Regions from separate parts of the Alkalibacillus silvisoli genome, predicted to be linked through region 2. Evidence: a T-box and tRNA genes for the amino acid it is inferred to sense, from the RefSeq annotation. Region 2 holds a T-box; the other holds one or more tRNA genes.
The links. The T-box of region 2 lies ahead of trpS (tryptophan--tRNA ligase). A T-box ahead of a tRNA ligase gene usually reads a tRNA of that ligase, here a tRNA-Trp.
Positions count from the first base shown of each region.

Region 1 (6,128 bases), on a different contig from region 2:
GCTAAACCAAAAATATTATCTAACATATTAAACTGAGCTAATAAGAAGAATAATGGAATCCAACCTAACACCATTGGGATCATCATCGCTGAAATGTATAACGTAAATAACATTTGACTTCCTTTAAAACGGATCCGCTCAAGTGCGTATGCAGTAGGAATCGCAAGAACAAGGCATAATAACGCGCCAATACCTGTTACTATTAAACTATTAAATACACTTGTATCAATATTATAATCTGTCCATGCTGTTATGAAGTTATCAAAGTTAAACTGTTCAGGAATTCCCCACGGATTAGCATATATTTCAGCATTTGTTTTAAACGATCCTAAAAACATCCAAAAAATCGGATATAAAACAGCTAAAGACCATAATATTAAAGGCAATCTAATTCCTGACCTAACCAGCATTTCACCAAATGTTCTTCTCATTGCGACTCCCCCCTTTAGTATTCAACTTTTTCTCTTTTTAATAAGAATTGTAGAATGATAATTGTAATCAGTGAAATAACTAGAATCATAACACCAATTGTTGCACCATAGCCGAAGTTATACTGATTGAATGCTTGCTGGTATAAATATGAACCCATGACGTGTGTCGAATTGTTCGGCCCACCACCAGTCATTACTTGAACAATGATAAATGAACCGTTCAATGTTGTAATAACAATATATAAAATTGAAATCTTAATTTGCGGCCAAATAAGTGGTAAAGTGACATGCCAAAACTGTTGCCACTCATTTGCCCCATCAATACGAGCGGCTTCATAGTTACTTTTCGATATATTCGCTATACCACCCATTAGTAACAGCATAAACAGACCAATACCAGCCCAAATTGATGGCAATACCAAACTCGGTAAAGCCCACCTTTCACTACCAAGCCAAGGCCTAGTCCACTCTTCCAAACCAATCATCTCTAATCCTGAGTTTACTAAACCTAGATTCGGATTATAGATAAATGTCCAAAGAATACCAATTACAACAACTGACATAATATTCGGGAAGAAGAATATTATACGATAAAATGGTGCTTCTTTAATCTTAAGCTGGGTTAGTGCAACTGCAATAAATAATGCCATAATCATGATCCCAACTACTTTGGTAATAACTAAAAAGTAATCATGCCAAATTGTAGCAGGAATAATGTCATCGTTGAAAAGTCTAGTATAATTATCAAAGCCGACAAATTCTCTAGTTTGAGAAGCCCCCGACCATTCAAAAAATGAATAATAAAGTCCACTAAACAAAGGATATAATGTAAAAATGCTAAACATAATAAAGGTTGGAATTAAACAAAACGCTAAAAATAAATATTTCTGTTTTTTACTCTGTACCATACAATCACTCTTTCGTATGTCAGGTTATTTGTCCTAAAGGAAAAGGCTTATTTATATGTATTAAAAAACTAGCTCATTATGAGAATGATTTAACTAATGGCGAAAATATAAATGGCACTTTTATTAAAAGTTTGATAAAAATGTATGGAATGTAGACTGCGCTACATTCCATACAGCTACTTTTATTCACCGCGGTAACCCGCAGCTGCCTCCTCAGCCTCTTCAATAAACTCTTCAGCTGTAATATTTCCTAGTAGTAATGACACTAGTGAGTCACTTAATGGTGTTTCTAAGTCTGCACTCATTGGGTGAGGCATATAGTAGATTTGAACTTGTTCTGGATCATTAATCATTTCATTTGCCTCAATTAAATATTCAGGTACATCTGGGTTATTCGATAAATCAACATCTTCTAAGTTCATAATTGCACCCGTATGCTCTGAGAATAACTCAGCATATTCACGAGTGAACACGAACTCAACAAATGCTTTTGCTGCTTCAGGATTAGAAGCTTCCTCAGCAATTGCTAAAGGCCTTAAGTCAGGTACGATTGCCATAGGTTCGCCTTCAGGATTCATTGGTGATGGAATAAAACCATATTGTAAGTCTTCTGGTGTGTCACCTTCCATTTCATTTGGTAACCAGAAACCGACTGGAATAAAGGCATTATCATGTAATAAGAAGTTCATTTGTGATTGTGTATGGTTTAATGCACCTAAACCTGAATCAACATAACCAGCATCCACCATACGCTCAACGTTTTCCATAATTTCTACAGCTTCACCCGTTTCCCAAGCGCCTTCTTCACCTTGAATAATATCAGCTAAAAGCTCATTTCCACCGTAAGCACCAAAGGCTGGATATAACATACCTCTAGAGAAATAATAAGGGTGTTGACCTGTTGTAACAAAAGGCTCAATATCTTCATTATCTTGAATGTCACCCATTGTGCTCATAAAGCCTTCAAAATCACTAGGTACTTCATACCCATGCTCATCAAATCGAGCCATATCATACCAAGTACCCCATGCATCGAATACTAATGGTAAGCTATATAACTCACCATCGTATGTTGATGGCTCAGCAATAAAGCTGTCCACTAAAGGTGAACCGTCTTCTAATTCGATATCCTCTGCCCACTCAGTTAAATTCATTAACTGGCCATCTTCTACCATTTGAGTTTCACTTGAACCTGCTCCATCGATGTAAACAACATCAGGTGGATCCTCAGAAACCCAGCGCGTTCTCATTTCTTCATTAATATTTGCCCCTGCATGTTCAACAACTTCTACATCTGGATATTGAGCTTCAAAGTCTTCAATTACTTCTTTCCACCATGAATCTCCATATCCTCCAACAAAGTATTGAATTTCTAACTCGCCACTAACTTCACCATCAGTAGCATCTGCATCCCCTGTTTCATCTTCGTCAGTTGTTTCCTCTTCTTCCGATGGTTCGCCTTCACCATCATCAATTGGTGCCTCATCTGGAGCACAACCAACCGCAAAGATCAAAAACAATACTGACATTAATACTAATAAGTAGTGACCTTTGAACATATTGTTCAACGTGTCCTCCCCCTTTTTACTTTTTAATATATGAAACGCATTAATAGTTATCTACCAATGCGATTTCAAACATCACTTTTACCAACAGCATAATTGATCGCTTCTCTTACATAACCATCAGATTTTGTAATCGCCTTTTTAGCCTCTTCATAATTAACACCGCTTTTAAGCATGACGAGTGCTGGTTTAACCTGATTATCTGTTGCAGCTAATACACGGTCTGCCTCATCATAAGAAACGTCTGTAAGATCCATAATAATTCGTCTTGCCCGATTCATTAATTTATAATTACTTGCCTGTACATCTACCATTAAATTTTCATAGACCTTCCCTAGCTTCACCATTGTCGTTGTACTAATCATATTTAAGACCATTTTATGCGCAGTTGCAGCTTTCATTCTAGTTGATCCAGTTAATACTTCAGGTCCAACTAATACTTCAATCGCTGCATTAGCGTGATGACTAATCACTGAATTTTTATTACAAGTCAGTGAAACGGTGTAAGCCCCTTTTGATTGTGCATACTTTAAAGAACCAATAGGATAAGGCGTTCTCCCACTTGCTGTGATTCCAAGTACGACATCTAAATCGGTAATATTTTTCCGGGCGATATCTTTCTCACCTTGTTCTTCATGATCCTCTGACCCTTCAACAGCTTCAAAAAAAGCATCAATGCCACCAGCCATTAAAGTTTGTACCGTTTCAGGTGACGTCATAAAAGTTGGTGGACATTCAGATGAATCTAAAAAACCTAACCTTCCACTCGTACCAGCACCTACATAAAATAAACGGCCGCCACTCGCTAAGCGTTTATACACATTCTCAACGACCTCATTTATTTCTGGCAGTACTTCCTCAACTGCTTTTTCAACCTTTTGATCTTCTCGGTGAATCGTTTTTAAAATATCATAAGTATTTAGTTGGTCTAAGTTCATACTTTTTTCATTTCTTTGTTCTGTAAGTAAATTAGATAAGTCCATCAGTTACCCGATCTCCTTAGTATTATAGTAAACGCTTTCATATTTAAATAATTAAGTAAATTAATTTAACTGAAAATTTATAATAATTATAACCTTATTAATTTTTTGTGTCAATCGTACATTTAATTATTAAAATAATATTTCAAATAAAACAAAAAAAGTTGATAAACAAAAAGTTTGTTTACCAACTTTGGATTATGTATTCTTATAATTTTGGAGGCGGCAACCGGATTTGAACCGGTGATAAAGGTTTTGCAGACCTCTGCCTTACCACTTGGCTATGCCGCCACCGTATACAGTATGATCGACATACAAATAATGTGATACTGGAGCGGAAGACGGGATTCGAACCCGCGACCCCCACCTTGGCAAGGTGGTGTTCTACCGCTGAACTACTTCCGCATATAATGGCTGGGCCACCAGGATTCGAACCTGGGAATCACGAGACCAAAACCCGTTGCCTTACCGCTTGGCTATGGCCCAAAAAAGGGCGATCGGTGGGAATCGAACCCACGAGTGCCGGAGCCACAATCCGGTGCGTTAACCCCTTCGCCACGACCGCCATATAAAAATGGCAGGGGTAGTAGGAATCGAACCCACATCAAAGGTTTTGGAGACCTTCGTTTTACCATTAAACTATACCCCTACGTTTTTAATTTATTTAAATGGTGGAGGGGGACGGATTCGAACCGCCGAACCCAAAGGGAGCGGATTTACAGTCCGCCGCGTTTGGCCAACTTCGCTACCCCTCCAAACACATGGTGGCTCGGGACGGAATCGAACCGCCGACACACGGATTTTCAGTCCGTTGCTCTACCGACTGAGCTACCGAGCCAAATAAACAGTAAATAATATTGTAGAACTCACGCTTACTTATGAAGCATTTGTGTGCTCACAGACTTTTGTTTTTCTTAGATGTCTTCTTGCTCGCAAAGCTACACGGATGTGGTTCATTGATGTTTACGCTTAGCTACCGAGCCAAATAAACAGTAAATAATATTGTAGAACTCACGCTTACTTATGAAGCATTTGTGTGCTCACAGACTTTTGTTTTTCTTAGATGTCTTCTTGCTCGCAAAGCTACACGGATGTGGTTCATTGATGTTTACGCTTAGCTACCGAGCCAGATAATTAATAAATAAAATTGTGAAATTCACGCTATGTAATTATAAAAGTGGCGGTCCGGACGGGACTCGAACCCGCGACCTCCTGCGTGACAGGCAGGCATTCTAACCAACTGAACTACCGGACCATTATTGGTTGCAACCTAGGTTGCTCCCGATATCACCTTACATAGTAGTATTTCAATGTAGTTACGGTAATATAATTTGGTTGCGGGGGCAGGATTTGAACCTACGACCTCCGGGTTATGAGCCCGACGAGCTACCAGACTGCTCCACCCCGCGATATTGACTGCGGTTCTTTTAATTAGAACCCAGACTATATAAGTTTAATTCGTACGACTGCTCGTCGCGTTGCAAGTATTTTCATTGAAGCCTACGCTCCTCGCAAACCTGCGAAGATGTTTTTCAATGTAGCGGGTTTGCTCCACCCCGCGCTATTGACTGCAGTTCTTTTAATTCAGAACCCAGATTAAAAATAATGACATTATTAGAAATGGTGGAGGATGGCGGGCTCGAACCACCGACCCCTTGCTTGTAAGGCAAGTGCTCTCCCAGCTGAGCTAATCCTCCGAGAAATGACCCATAGGGGATTCGAACCCCTGTTACCGCCGTGAAAGGGCGGTGTCTTAACCACTTGACCAATGGGCCGTATATAAAGATCTATGGCGGAGAGCGAGGGATTCGAACCCTCGAGACCGCGTTGGCGGCCTACACGATTTCCAATCGTGCTCCTTCGACCACTCGGACAGCTCTCCAGAAAAATGGCTCCAGCGGCAGGATTCGAACCTGCGACCAATTGGTTAACAGCCAACTGCTCTACCACTGAGCTACGCTGGAATATTTAAAACTGTCCAGGAAGGAGAAATAATTAGCCCGGCGGCGTCCTACTCTCGCAGGGGAAAAACCCCAACTACCATCGGCGCTAGAGAGCTTAACTGCTGTGTTCGGCATGGGAACAGGTGTGACCTCTCTGCCATAACCACCGGACAAAAATTAGTTAAACATGTCTTATTTGCTGTAACAAATTATATTATATTCACCTTCGAGTAAAAATGCAAGAGCTTTAATTCATTTTTCTTAAACTCTTTTAAACATTTTTAAAAGGTTTCAATACCTT
Region 1 covers NZ_BAAACZ010000030.1:61-6,188, reverse strand. The annotation lists gene ABDZ63_RS15065 (carbohydrate ABC transporter permease) at 1-431, opposite strand, end outside; gene ABDZ63_RS15060 (carbohydrate ABC transporter permease) at 446-1,339, opposite strand; gene ABDZ63_RS15055 (ABC transporter substrate-binding protein) at 1,522-2,898, opposite strand; gene murQ (N-acetylmuramic acid 6-phosphate etherase) at 2,973-3,887, opposite strand; tRNA gene ABDZ63_RS15045 (tRNA-Cys) at 4,102-4,175, opposite strand; tRNA gene ABDZ63_RS15040 (tRNA-Gly) at 4,215-4,289, opposite strand; tRNA gene ABDZ63_RS15035 (tRNA-Gln) at 4,296-4,370, opposite strand; tRNA gene ABDZ63_RS15030 (tRNA-His) at 4,377-4,449, opposite strand; tRNA gene ABDZ63_RS15025 (tRNA-Trp) at 4,460-4,533, opposite strand; tRNA gene ABDZ63_RS15020 (tRNA-Tyr) at 4,554-4,639, opposite strand; tRNA gene ABDZ63_RS15015 (tRNA-Phe) at 4,647-4,722, opposite strand; tRNA gene ABDZ63_RS15010 (tRNA-Asp) at 5,063-5,139, opposite strand; tRNA gene ABDZ63_RS15005 (tRNA-Met) at 5,217-5,293, opposite strand; tRNA gene ABDZ63_RS15000 (tRNA-Val) at 5,506-5,581, opposite strand; tRNA gene ABDZ63_RS14995 (tRNA-Glu) at 5,588-5,659, opposite strand; tRNA gene ABDZ63_RS14990 (tRNA-Ser) at 5,675-5,766, opposite strand; tRNA gene ABDZ63_RS14985 (tRNA-Asn) at 5,774-5,848, opposite strand; rRNA gene rrf (5S ribosomal RNA) at 5,883-5,998, opposite strand.
Region 1: it encodes a tRNA-Trp, which carries the amino acid that the T-box ahead of trpS (tryptophan--tRNA ligase) is inferred to sense. The anticodon was not compared.

Region 2 (9,810 bases):
ATGCTCTTGCCTTTCTACAAGATGTACAGCTTGGTGAAGTAAATAAAGTTACCATGCCATTCACTCTCCTTTAAAACGGCTTTAGACATGAAACAGAATATATTGAAAAGAATATTAGTTTAGAATCACTCTAATCTAACTAATTTAATTATACAATAAAATTATGTAGTTGAATAGTGGGTCTTACTAGTTGTAATGAAATATTCACAATATCGATTTCTGTCTTATTATTGTTATACCCTTAATTAAAATAAATAAACCTATTTTAATAAAATTATTAATTTTTTTCTAATCCGCGACCGTGAAATTCAAGCGATCAACCTAGAACTCAGTATTTACATCGTTCTTTAATAAAGAGGCTACCCCTCATTATTGGGCAACCTCTTTATTATACCATATTTTACACACCTTTTGGGTCTTTAAGTGTTTCAAATAAATCACGTTCACGTTCACGATCAATCTTTAATACTTCATCAACTGGCTGATACGATTCACCATATATTTCTTCGTCTTTATACGTATGAATTTGTTCATATAGTTTTTTCATCTTTTCATAAATCTCTTCTTCAGATTCTTCATCAGGTGACCAATATAAAATTTCTAATGTATTTAACTCATTAGTTTTAAGCGAACGGCGTGTATAACCAATCGACCTAGCATGCTTAAACCCTTCACGTTGATAAAAACGCAGTCGCTTCTCAGTATCCGTATCATCATAATCAACGGGTTCTAACTCTAAAATAATAGGCTTTTTGTGCTCTTTTAATTGCTCAAGTAATTTTTGACCTAAGCCTTGCCCGCGAGCTTTAGGTGACACATAAACATAATCTATAAAAATAAATGATTCAAATTCCGCATACATCATGACGTGATGTTCATCTTCATCCTTATAATAAACATCACTTCTTTCCTTCAACAAACGCTCCATATGTTCCTTAGATTTCATTTCTTCTACAGGAAAATACTCATTTAGCTTCTCATACCAATTCATACATCTACTCCTTCTTAAGTTGTTTTCACCAAAATCAGTGAATGCATCATTCTGTTATTTATTATAGAATACCGGGAAAATTCTGTTAAACGGCATTTAGTTTCGCTCAGCAAGATTAATTACTATATGAATTGACTATTTCCCCTCAACCATATAATCCCTCAAATATTCACATATAAACTTCCATATTCATTAAAATAAAAGAAATTTGCCAAAAACTTTAAACTTAAGCACCTAAAAAAAGAACCTTGGAGTGAACCAAGGCTCTTTTGGAGAATTATTGTGGGTCAAAATTTGTTTCTCTCGTGTATCTATTACTAGGGTCCCATAATAAGTATTCATAAATACCATTATCGTATAGCGCCTGGATTTGCGCTTCTACTTCATCAGGACCGTAAGTAAACACATTACCAGAAGAGTATAACCAAGAAGCTGTAAAATCTTGTAGCCATGGCCTTGATACTGGTGGAGAATCAAGTTCAGCTAACAACTCATTTTCTACTTGAGCATACTCATTAACCACGTTATATGGCTCGCGGTCTGGCTCATCTATCCCAAAGTACGATGTCCAGTGACTTGGATAAATCATCGATGAAATAACGTCCACATTTTCAGAAATGCCTAAGAAGTTCTGTCCAATCCCTGGTGCGTCTTCTACTGTTGCGGCATAACCAAAAATATCAACAGATACATCAACATCATATGGCTCTAATTCACTATAAGCATATTCAACAAATTCATTTACCGCTCTAACACGTTCTCTAACATTATCTAAGTCAGCATCTTCATAATCCCCACGTGTGTAGTCTAGGTCTTCATCACGGTGTTCAAATCCTTCTGGAAATCGGACATAGTCAAATTGAATCTCTTGGAAACCTAACTCAGCTGCATGCTTAGCAACCTCGACATTATACTCCCAAACATCTTGTACAAATGGATTAACGAACGCTTCACCACGGCCATTCACCCAAACTTCCCCATCTTTTTTAAATGACCACTCCGGTTTCGTCTCAGCTAATTCAGAGTCTTTGAACACAGTCACTCTTGCAATTGGATAAATTTCTTCTTCCTCAAGGCGCTCTAACACCGCACGAGGGTCGTCCATATAGCTATTTGATAACTCGTGAGCAACATGGTCCTCATCAAGCTTATACGTAATATTTCCATAATCATCTTTTACATCAATAACCATTGAGTTTAACGGTGTATCATTTAGAAACTCAATTAAATCCTCAAATCGAGAACCTCCAGCAGAATGTCCCGTAACATAAATACCTCTTACAGCTTCTGGATACTCAAAATGTAAGCCAGTATCAAATGTGAAGCGAGGAATTGGATTTGGTAACTCTTTTGTTTGTAGATTACTTTCGTAAGTTCCAAATAAATTTGCATGTTTAACACTCGTTTCATCAGCATTCAATGATTGTTCAAAAGACATTAATTGAATGAGACCGACTAATAAAATTAATGAAATGACAAGCCGACACTTCTTCATAGTTCCACTCCCCCCAAGTTGTTTTATCTATATTTATTATAATCTGTTTTTGACAGTATTTGTTGAATTTTTGATAATTCGTTCGAAAAAAAATATCAAAATCCATCAATAGATTTAGATTCAAAAAAGCTTAGTTCAAATTTCTAGGCATAATTATGGATTAACTTGCAACAACACTGAACTTCACATATAATAAGAGCAGTGGGAACAACATCAAATGAAGAATAAGTTGATCAAGTCGAGGAAGCTTGATTTGATTGCCCACAAAAATTGAATGTTTATATACAACGGTTTTGAAATGAATACTTATTTAAATGCTATGAAAGAGCTTTAGTACATTATAACCTCTATTGATCAGTGAGTCTGGATAGTGTGAACAGACATTACGTTATATTGGAAATTGGGGGCTTTGGAGCAGTTTTTTAGTTTGTACCGGCTGGCTCCCGTTAAAGGCTAACACTGAGTGATCTCACATTGAGATAACAAGGGTGGTACCGCGATTCCATTCGTCCCTTATTTTTGGGGAAGAATGGTTTTTTTATTGAATAAAACATAATGAGGTGAGAATATTGAGTACTATTTTTTCAGGCATTCAACCAAGCGGATCTTTAACAATCGGTAACTATATGGGCGCATTAAGCCGATTTCCCGAGCTACAAGATGATTATACTTGTTATTTTTGTATTGTTGATGAGCATGCCATTACCGTCCCACAAGACCGATTAAAGCTACGTGATCAAATCCGATCATTAGCAGCACTATATTTAGCTGTTGGCATTGATCCTAAAAAGTCTATGCTGTTCATTCAATCAGAAGTGCCAGCCCATACAGAAATGGCTTGGATTTTACAATGTGTAGCTTACGTCGGAGAGCTTGAACGCATGACACAATTCAAAGATAAATCATCAGGAAAAGATGGTGTATCTGCAGGGCTATTAACATATCCACCATTAATGGCAGCTGATATTTTGTTATATTCAACTAATTTTGTACCTGTTGGTGAAGATCAAAAGCAGCATATTGAACTAACACGTAATTTAGCAGAGCGTTTCAATAATAAGTATAATGATATTTTGACAATACCTGAGCCTCGCATCCCAGAACAAGGGGCCAGAATCATGTCACTACAAGACCCAACAAGTAAAATGAGTAAATCAGATGAAAATCAAAAAGCAACGATCTATATTTTAGATGAGCCTAAACAAATTGAGAAGAAAATCAAGAGTGCAGTTACTGACTCAGAAGGAATTGTTGAATATGACCAAGAAAATAAGCCAGGTATCACTAACTTATTAAACATATATTCTGGATTTTCAGGTGAATCAGTTAAGGAGATTACTAAAAAGTACGAAGGTAAAGGTTATGGTGATTTCAAAAAAGACTTAGCTCAAGTAGTTATAGAAGCATTAGAACCTATTCAAACTCGCTATCACGAACTATATGAATCAGAGGAACTTGATACAATTTTAGATGAAGGTGCCGAACAAGCCTCATTTGCCGCAAACAAAATGCTTAAAAAAGCTAAAAAAGCAATGGGACTCGGCCGTGTTCATTTAAAGCGATAAAGTGTGAACCTCTTGAATAAAAACTGAATTGGCACCTTAATGCCAATTCAGTTTTTTTGTGACGTTGCTTTTGAATAACGCACCGGCGTCCGGTGAAAACACCTAAAAACAGGCTTGCGCTAAACGCGCAAGCCCTCTGTTATTTCTTTAGCACATTTTTCTTTTGTTGTTCCATTTCCCAGAGACGCTCGAAAAACGGCTGTCCTTTTGCCATCTTCTCACACATTTCATCATGCTTCTGGCTCCAACCGCCACGTGCTTCTTCAAGAAGTAAATCAAAGCCTTCATCAAATGTCATATGCTGAATTTCTTGATACATATCAGGGTGCCATTCAGTTAGCCAGTAGCGTAACTCTGCAATCCTTTTACTTTGCTTTAGCTGATCTAACATCAACATCAACAAGTGCTTAAGTTGACGTTCCTTTCTAGTTAGACCCATCATATATTCTGGTTGCAATGATAATATATGATACTCTTTCACATTCTTTTTCGCTTTAAAAGAAAAATCTAACGGTCGTTTATGTGAAATTAAATCTAGCACTAGTCGCTCTTGCCTCGGAATGACACGACTTTTTCTTACTGGAATATCATAACCTAACGTATCAACTACCATCACCTGGTGTCCATCAGTTGCAACAAAGGCATATTCTAGGGAGATTCTCTTATGTTGTTTTTTTAAGTATGCACGTTTATAAACAGCTTCTAACAAAGACTTTGGTAAATCTGACATATCGTTTTCTATGTAGTGGAATAGTTCTTTTGTTACATACACAACTGGGACTTGGTCGAGTAGCTCTATTGAATCATTTTTTCGCCACTCATGAAAATGGCAAACATTGTAACCATTTTCTTCCCCTTCAAACCAGTTCACCCAAATATCATGAACGTACATCATCAATCATCCCTCACTTTAAGTGTTAATCCGTTTATGCTCATTATCACCAAGTGACATATTTTTATTCTTAATTTATGAACTAAATGGTTTTTTATACATTGCGAAAACCATTAAAAAAGCGCCGGCTGGCAGTAAATAACACTCAGGTCTTTTATAAATAAAAAGTATAAAATCATACAAACCCATCCCGACTGGTAAAAAATTCAAATAACCAATTATTGAAACAGAACCTACACACGTAAAGCCAAAACCAATGAAAAATAAGACTAATTGCCACATATTCGCATCTCCCATTCATAAGGATGCTCGTCCATAGATGACTCGTCCATCTAATTTACTTAAATATATGTAACGAAATCACTAAACATTAATATTTAACACAAAAAAACTGGCCTAGTATAACTAGACCAGTTTGGCTATATCTTTTAAAAATTATTTATATTCCTTAAACACTAATGAAGCATTATGACCACCGAAACCTAAAGAGTTGGACATAGCAACTGTCACTTCTTTTTCACGTTTTTCATTTGGCACATAATCTAAATCACAGTCTTCATCTGGAGTGTCATAATTAACAGTTGGTGGCATGACATTATGCTTTATAGATAAGACCGATACGATTGCTTCTAAACCACCCGCTGCTCCTAGTAAGTGACCTGTCATAGACTTCGTTGAGCTCATCGCTAGATTGTAAGCGTGATCTTTAAAAACTGTTTTAACAGCATTTGTTTCATACGGATCATTCAACTCAGTGCTTGTTCCATGAGCATTAATATAATCTATCTCTTCTCCACTTATTTGTGCATCATCTAATGCTTGCCTCATAGCACGAGCAGCCCCTTCACCCTCTGGAGCTGGAGCGGTAATATGATGCGCATCACCTGTAGATCCATACCCTACAATCTCAGCGTAAATTTTAGCACCGCGTTTTTCTGCTGATTCAAGAGATTCAAGAATAACAATACCTGAACCTTCACCCATTACAAAACCGTCACGATCCTTATCAAACGGGCGGCTAGCTGCTTTCGGATTATCATTGGTCGTTAATGCACGCGCACTTGAGAAGCCAGCAAATGACATATTATTAATCGGCGCTTCACTACCACCTGTAATCATGACTTCAGCATCACCGCGTTCAATAACTTTATACGCATCACCAATTGAATTCGTGCCAGATGCACAGGCTGTAACAGTACAAGAATTAATCCCTTTAGCACCAAATAAGATGGATACTTGACCTGAGGCCATATCTGGGATCATCATCGGTACAAAGAACGGACTAACGCGACGTTGCCCTTTCTCTAAAAACTTTCTAAACTGCTCCTCATACGTCGTCATACCGCCAATACCTGAACCAATCCATACACCAGCTCTTGGTGCTAGTTGTTCATCAATTGTTAATTCAGCATCATCTAGTGCCATTTTTGAAGCGGCTACGGCATATTGCGTAAATAAATCCATGCGCTTCGCTTCACGTTTATCCATATATAACGATGGATCGAAATCTTTTACCTCAGCTGCAATTTTAGCAGGGAAGTCTTCTGGATTAACCTTTGTTACTTGATCAATACCTACTTGACCATCAAGTAAATTGTTCCACATTGTTTCAACATCATTACCTAATGGAGTCAAAGCTCCGACACCTGTTATTACAACACGTCTTTTTGACATTTTCATTTACCTCCTATATCCTTCTTATCCATTTGAAATTTATTTACCCCATTTTAAAGCAACTGCACCCCAAGTTAAGCCGCCACCAAATCCAACTAAGACGACTGCATCATCTTCTTTAATTCTACCTGCTTTTACATCTTCTGACAATGCAATTGGGATTGATGCTGCTGATGTATTGCCATAACGATCAACTGATTTGGACATTTTTTCAACTGGTATATCTAATTTTTCACGAGCTGCTTCCATAATCCGAATGTTCGCTTGATGTGGAATAAGGTAATCAACATCATCCTTTGTTAAACCTGCTTCATGGACCACATTCAATGATGACTCACCCATTTGACGAACAGCGAACTTAAACACTTCACGCCCATTCATATAAATGTTGTCCTCATCAGTTTGATGGAGATATGGAATACCAGATCCATCTGAACCAAGCTCATGAGATAATATACCTTTATCTTCAGACACATTCGAAACGACCGCAGCTCCTGCTCCGTCTCCAAAAAGAACCGCTGTATTTCGATCAGACCAATCCGTAATTTTAGATAGTTTTTCCACCCCAACAACTAAAATATTCTGATGAACACCAGCTTCAACAAACTGCTTTGCTGTTACAATTCCATAAATAAATCCAGAGCATGCAGCACTAATATCCATTGCTGGAATCTGCCTTGCACCTAAGCGCTCTTGTAATTGACAAGCCACTGATGGAAAGCCCATGTCAGACGTGACCGTGGCAACTAAAATCATATCAATGTCTTCACCTTTAATATTAGCTTCCTCTAAGGCCATCTCAGCAGCTTCATACGCCATATCTGAAGTATTTATTTGTTCAGAAGCGATTCGCCTTTCTTCAATTCCTGTCCTCGTTCTAATCCATTCATCCGAAGTATCAACAATCTTTTCTAAGTCGTGGTTTGTAACGACTTTTTCCGGTACATAGTGCCCAGTACCAATTAAACCTGCTTTCATGCATGTCATCTCCTAACGATTAACTAATATAATCATATATTATGACCTGGTTCTAATTTTACCAAAAAATATAACCACTTAAAAGCTTACTATCTTTTAAATGGCAAAAAGTTATTCATAATCAATGCGGTAACTGACCTGTTTCTAAAAATTCTTCGATCACTTCATCTAAATGGGCAGCTAAGTGAGTCGAAACCGCATCACCATACTCTCCTAGATAAATATACTCTTCATCAAATGTTATATTCATAATCCCTGATGGCAACATATCATCATCAAACATTTGGGCTAATTCCGGATATATTCCTTCAACTTCATGAACGGTACTGGTGATAACCGTTTCTGGCGCGACTTCATATTGGTCATGAATATATCCAACCGCATAAAGATCATATTGTTCAGCTAACCGGATCACTGGCACGTTAAAGCCATCTCCTGCTGGATAGACAACATCAACATCTTCTTCAATCATTTGTTCAAAAAACATAATCGCGCGCTGCTGATCATACCAGCTATTAACAGAATTTATCGTTGTGTTAATGGATGGATCAACAGACTGAACCCCTTCATAAAAACCTTGCGCCTCATCTTGATGATGAAAGGCTGAGATAATCCCAATATGCTCTGTTTCAGTCATTTCAGCTGCTAACATTCCTGAGAAAAAGCCCATATCATAACCATCAAAATTAACACTCGTAATATTTCGATCAAAGATCTGGCCATTAAAATAAATAAAATGAACGTCAGAATGATACTCATTAATTTGATCAAAAACTCGACCAAAGTTTGAGCCGTGCCCAAAAACTAAATTAACCCCTTGTCTAGCAAAGTCTTGTACAGCTTCTTCTGCTTTACGATTCGTATCAATATTCTCACGTATTAAAACACTTACATTCTGCTCATCCTTTATATTAAGGCCCCCTAAGTAACCGCCACGCCCCCAAGTTTCATCGTGAATGGTTCCTTCTAAAAGAATACCAACATTATTAAGTTGTCCATCATCAAAATAACCACAACTAGTTAAAATAGTTGGTGTTATAATGATTAAAAACAGCCATTTATACAACCTCGAGACACCCCGATACGATTATTTTTCTATATTAACTATTGTGGTAGCAAAATTTTAAAATAGCAAGTGTTTAAATTTCTGAATTTTAGCTTTCATTGGTCGTTATTTTAAATATTTGCTTAGCTTGAACATCGACTTCTTCATCAATTATAAACGCCTGATCAAACGATTCCCGCCCATCAAGTTCCTTAAGGTCCTCTACAAATTGAAAATTAGCATTTCTTCCAACCATCGCAAAATAAAACATTTCATCTTCTGTCGTTAACGACCCAGAACCAACGACTTTGTTTCCACTATTCAAGTAATAATCAACGAGCTGATAACCCAACTTCTCAAAACAAGGATAGACAAAAACCTTCATAAAAATCTAATCTCCTTATTTATTTTTAATAAGCTTATCTAATTCGCCAAAATTTTTATATTTATTTTTTATTGTAGCTTTGATAAACTATAGAATGGAACGTAATGATAAATGAGGTGAAAAATATGCGTGTAATTTGGACGGCTATTTGGAGCTTTTTACTTAGTGCAATGATTGTATATGTAATCAGTAGTATGGCTGGTTATTCATTTGACCTTACAGGTACTGTTGCCATTGCAGTTACATTTACTTTAGTAACAGTGATCTTAAGTGAAGGAGTTCTTAAGGATAAACCGAATGAATAGCAAGTGAGGTTGACTTACCACTCGTTGAAGGAAGTCAACCTCTTTTTTTATCCATTTACCATGGTAATAAACTTAGCGCAGCTACAAATGTTAATGGAATAATTAACCGACTTAGACCATATCCTTGTGGTGGATACCCATAGCCATAATGACCGTAACCACCATATCCTCCATAACCCCCAAATGGGCCGCCGAACCGCACTGGTAATTCAGGAATTTGGTGTGACGGTACAACCAAATGGACATGTTCATCATCTAAGTCTATGACATAACCTTCAACTTGATCACCTGTTGTCGTTTCAACTAGGACATGTTGTTTCATGTGATTTTTACAAAGCTCATAATTGTGACCTTTTGTATGATGTACCAATGTAACCTCCCCTTTCTAAGTACAATGTATTCAAACAGCCCAAGACATGTGCACAGGTTTTACATATTTAAAGGGGAGTCTATAGGAGGTAAATATAATGGCTGAGTTGA
Region 2 covers NZ_BAAACZ010000007.1:33,067-42,876, reverse strand. The annotation lists gene spxA (transcriptional regulator SpxA) at 1-55, opposite strand, end outside; gene ABDZ63_RS03775 (GNAT family N-acetyltransferase) at 401-991, opposite strand; gene ABDZ63_RS03770 (putative glycoside hydrolase) at 1,269-2,486, opposite strand; T-box leader at 2,797-3,003, shown strand; gene trpS (tryptophan--tRNA ligase) at 3,056-4,051, shown strand; gene ABDZ63_RS03760 (DUF3603 family protein) at 4,191-4,946, opposite strand; gene ABDZ63_RS03755 (YuzI family membrane protein) at 5,019-5,225, opposite strand; gene fabF (beta-ketoacyl-ACP synthase II) at 5,379-6,617, opposite strand; gene ABDZ63_RS03745 (beta-ketoacyl-ACP synthase III) at 6,657-7,595, opposite strand; gene ABDZ63_RS03740 (BMP family ABC transporter substrate-binding protein) at 7,717-8,661, opposite strand; gene ABDZ63_RS03735 (hypothetical protein) at 8,750-9,025, opposite strand; gene ABDZ63_RS03730 (YjzD family protein) at 9,151-9,330, shown strand; gene ABDZ63_RS03725 (hypothetical protein) at 9,386-9,700, opposite strand; gene ABDZ63_RS03720 (undecaprenyl-diphosphate phosphatase) at 9,798-9,810, shown strand, end outside.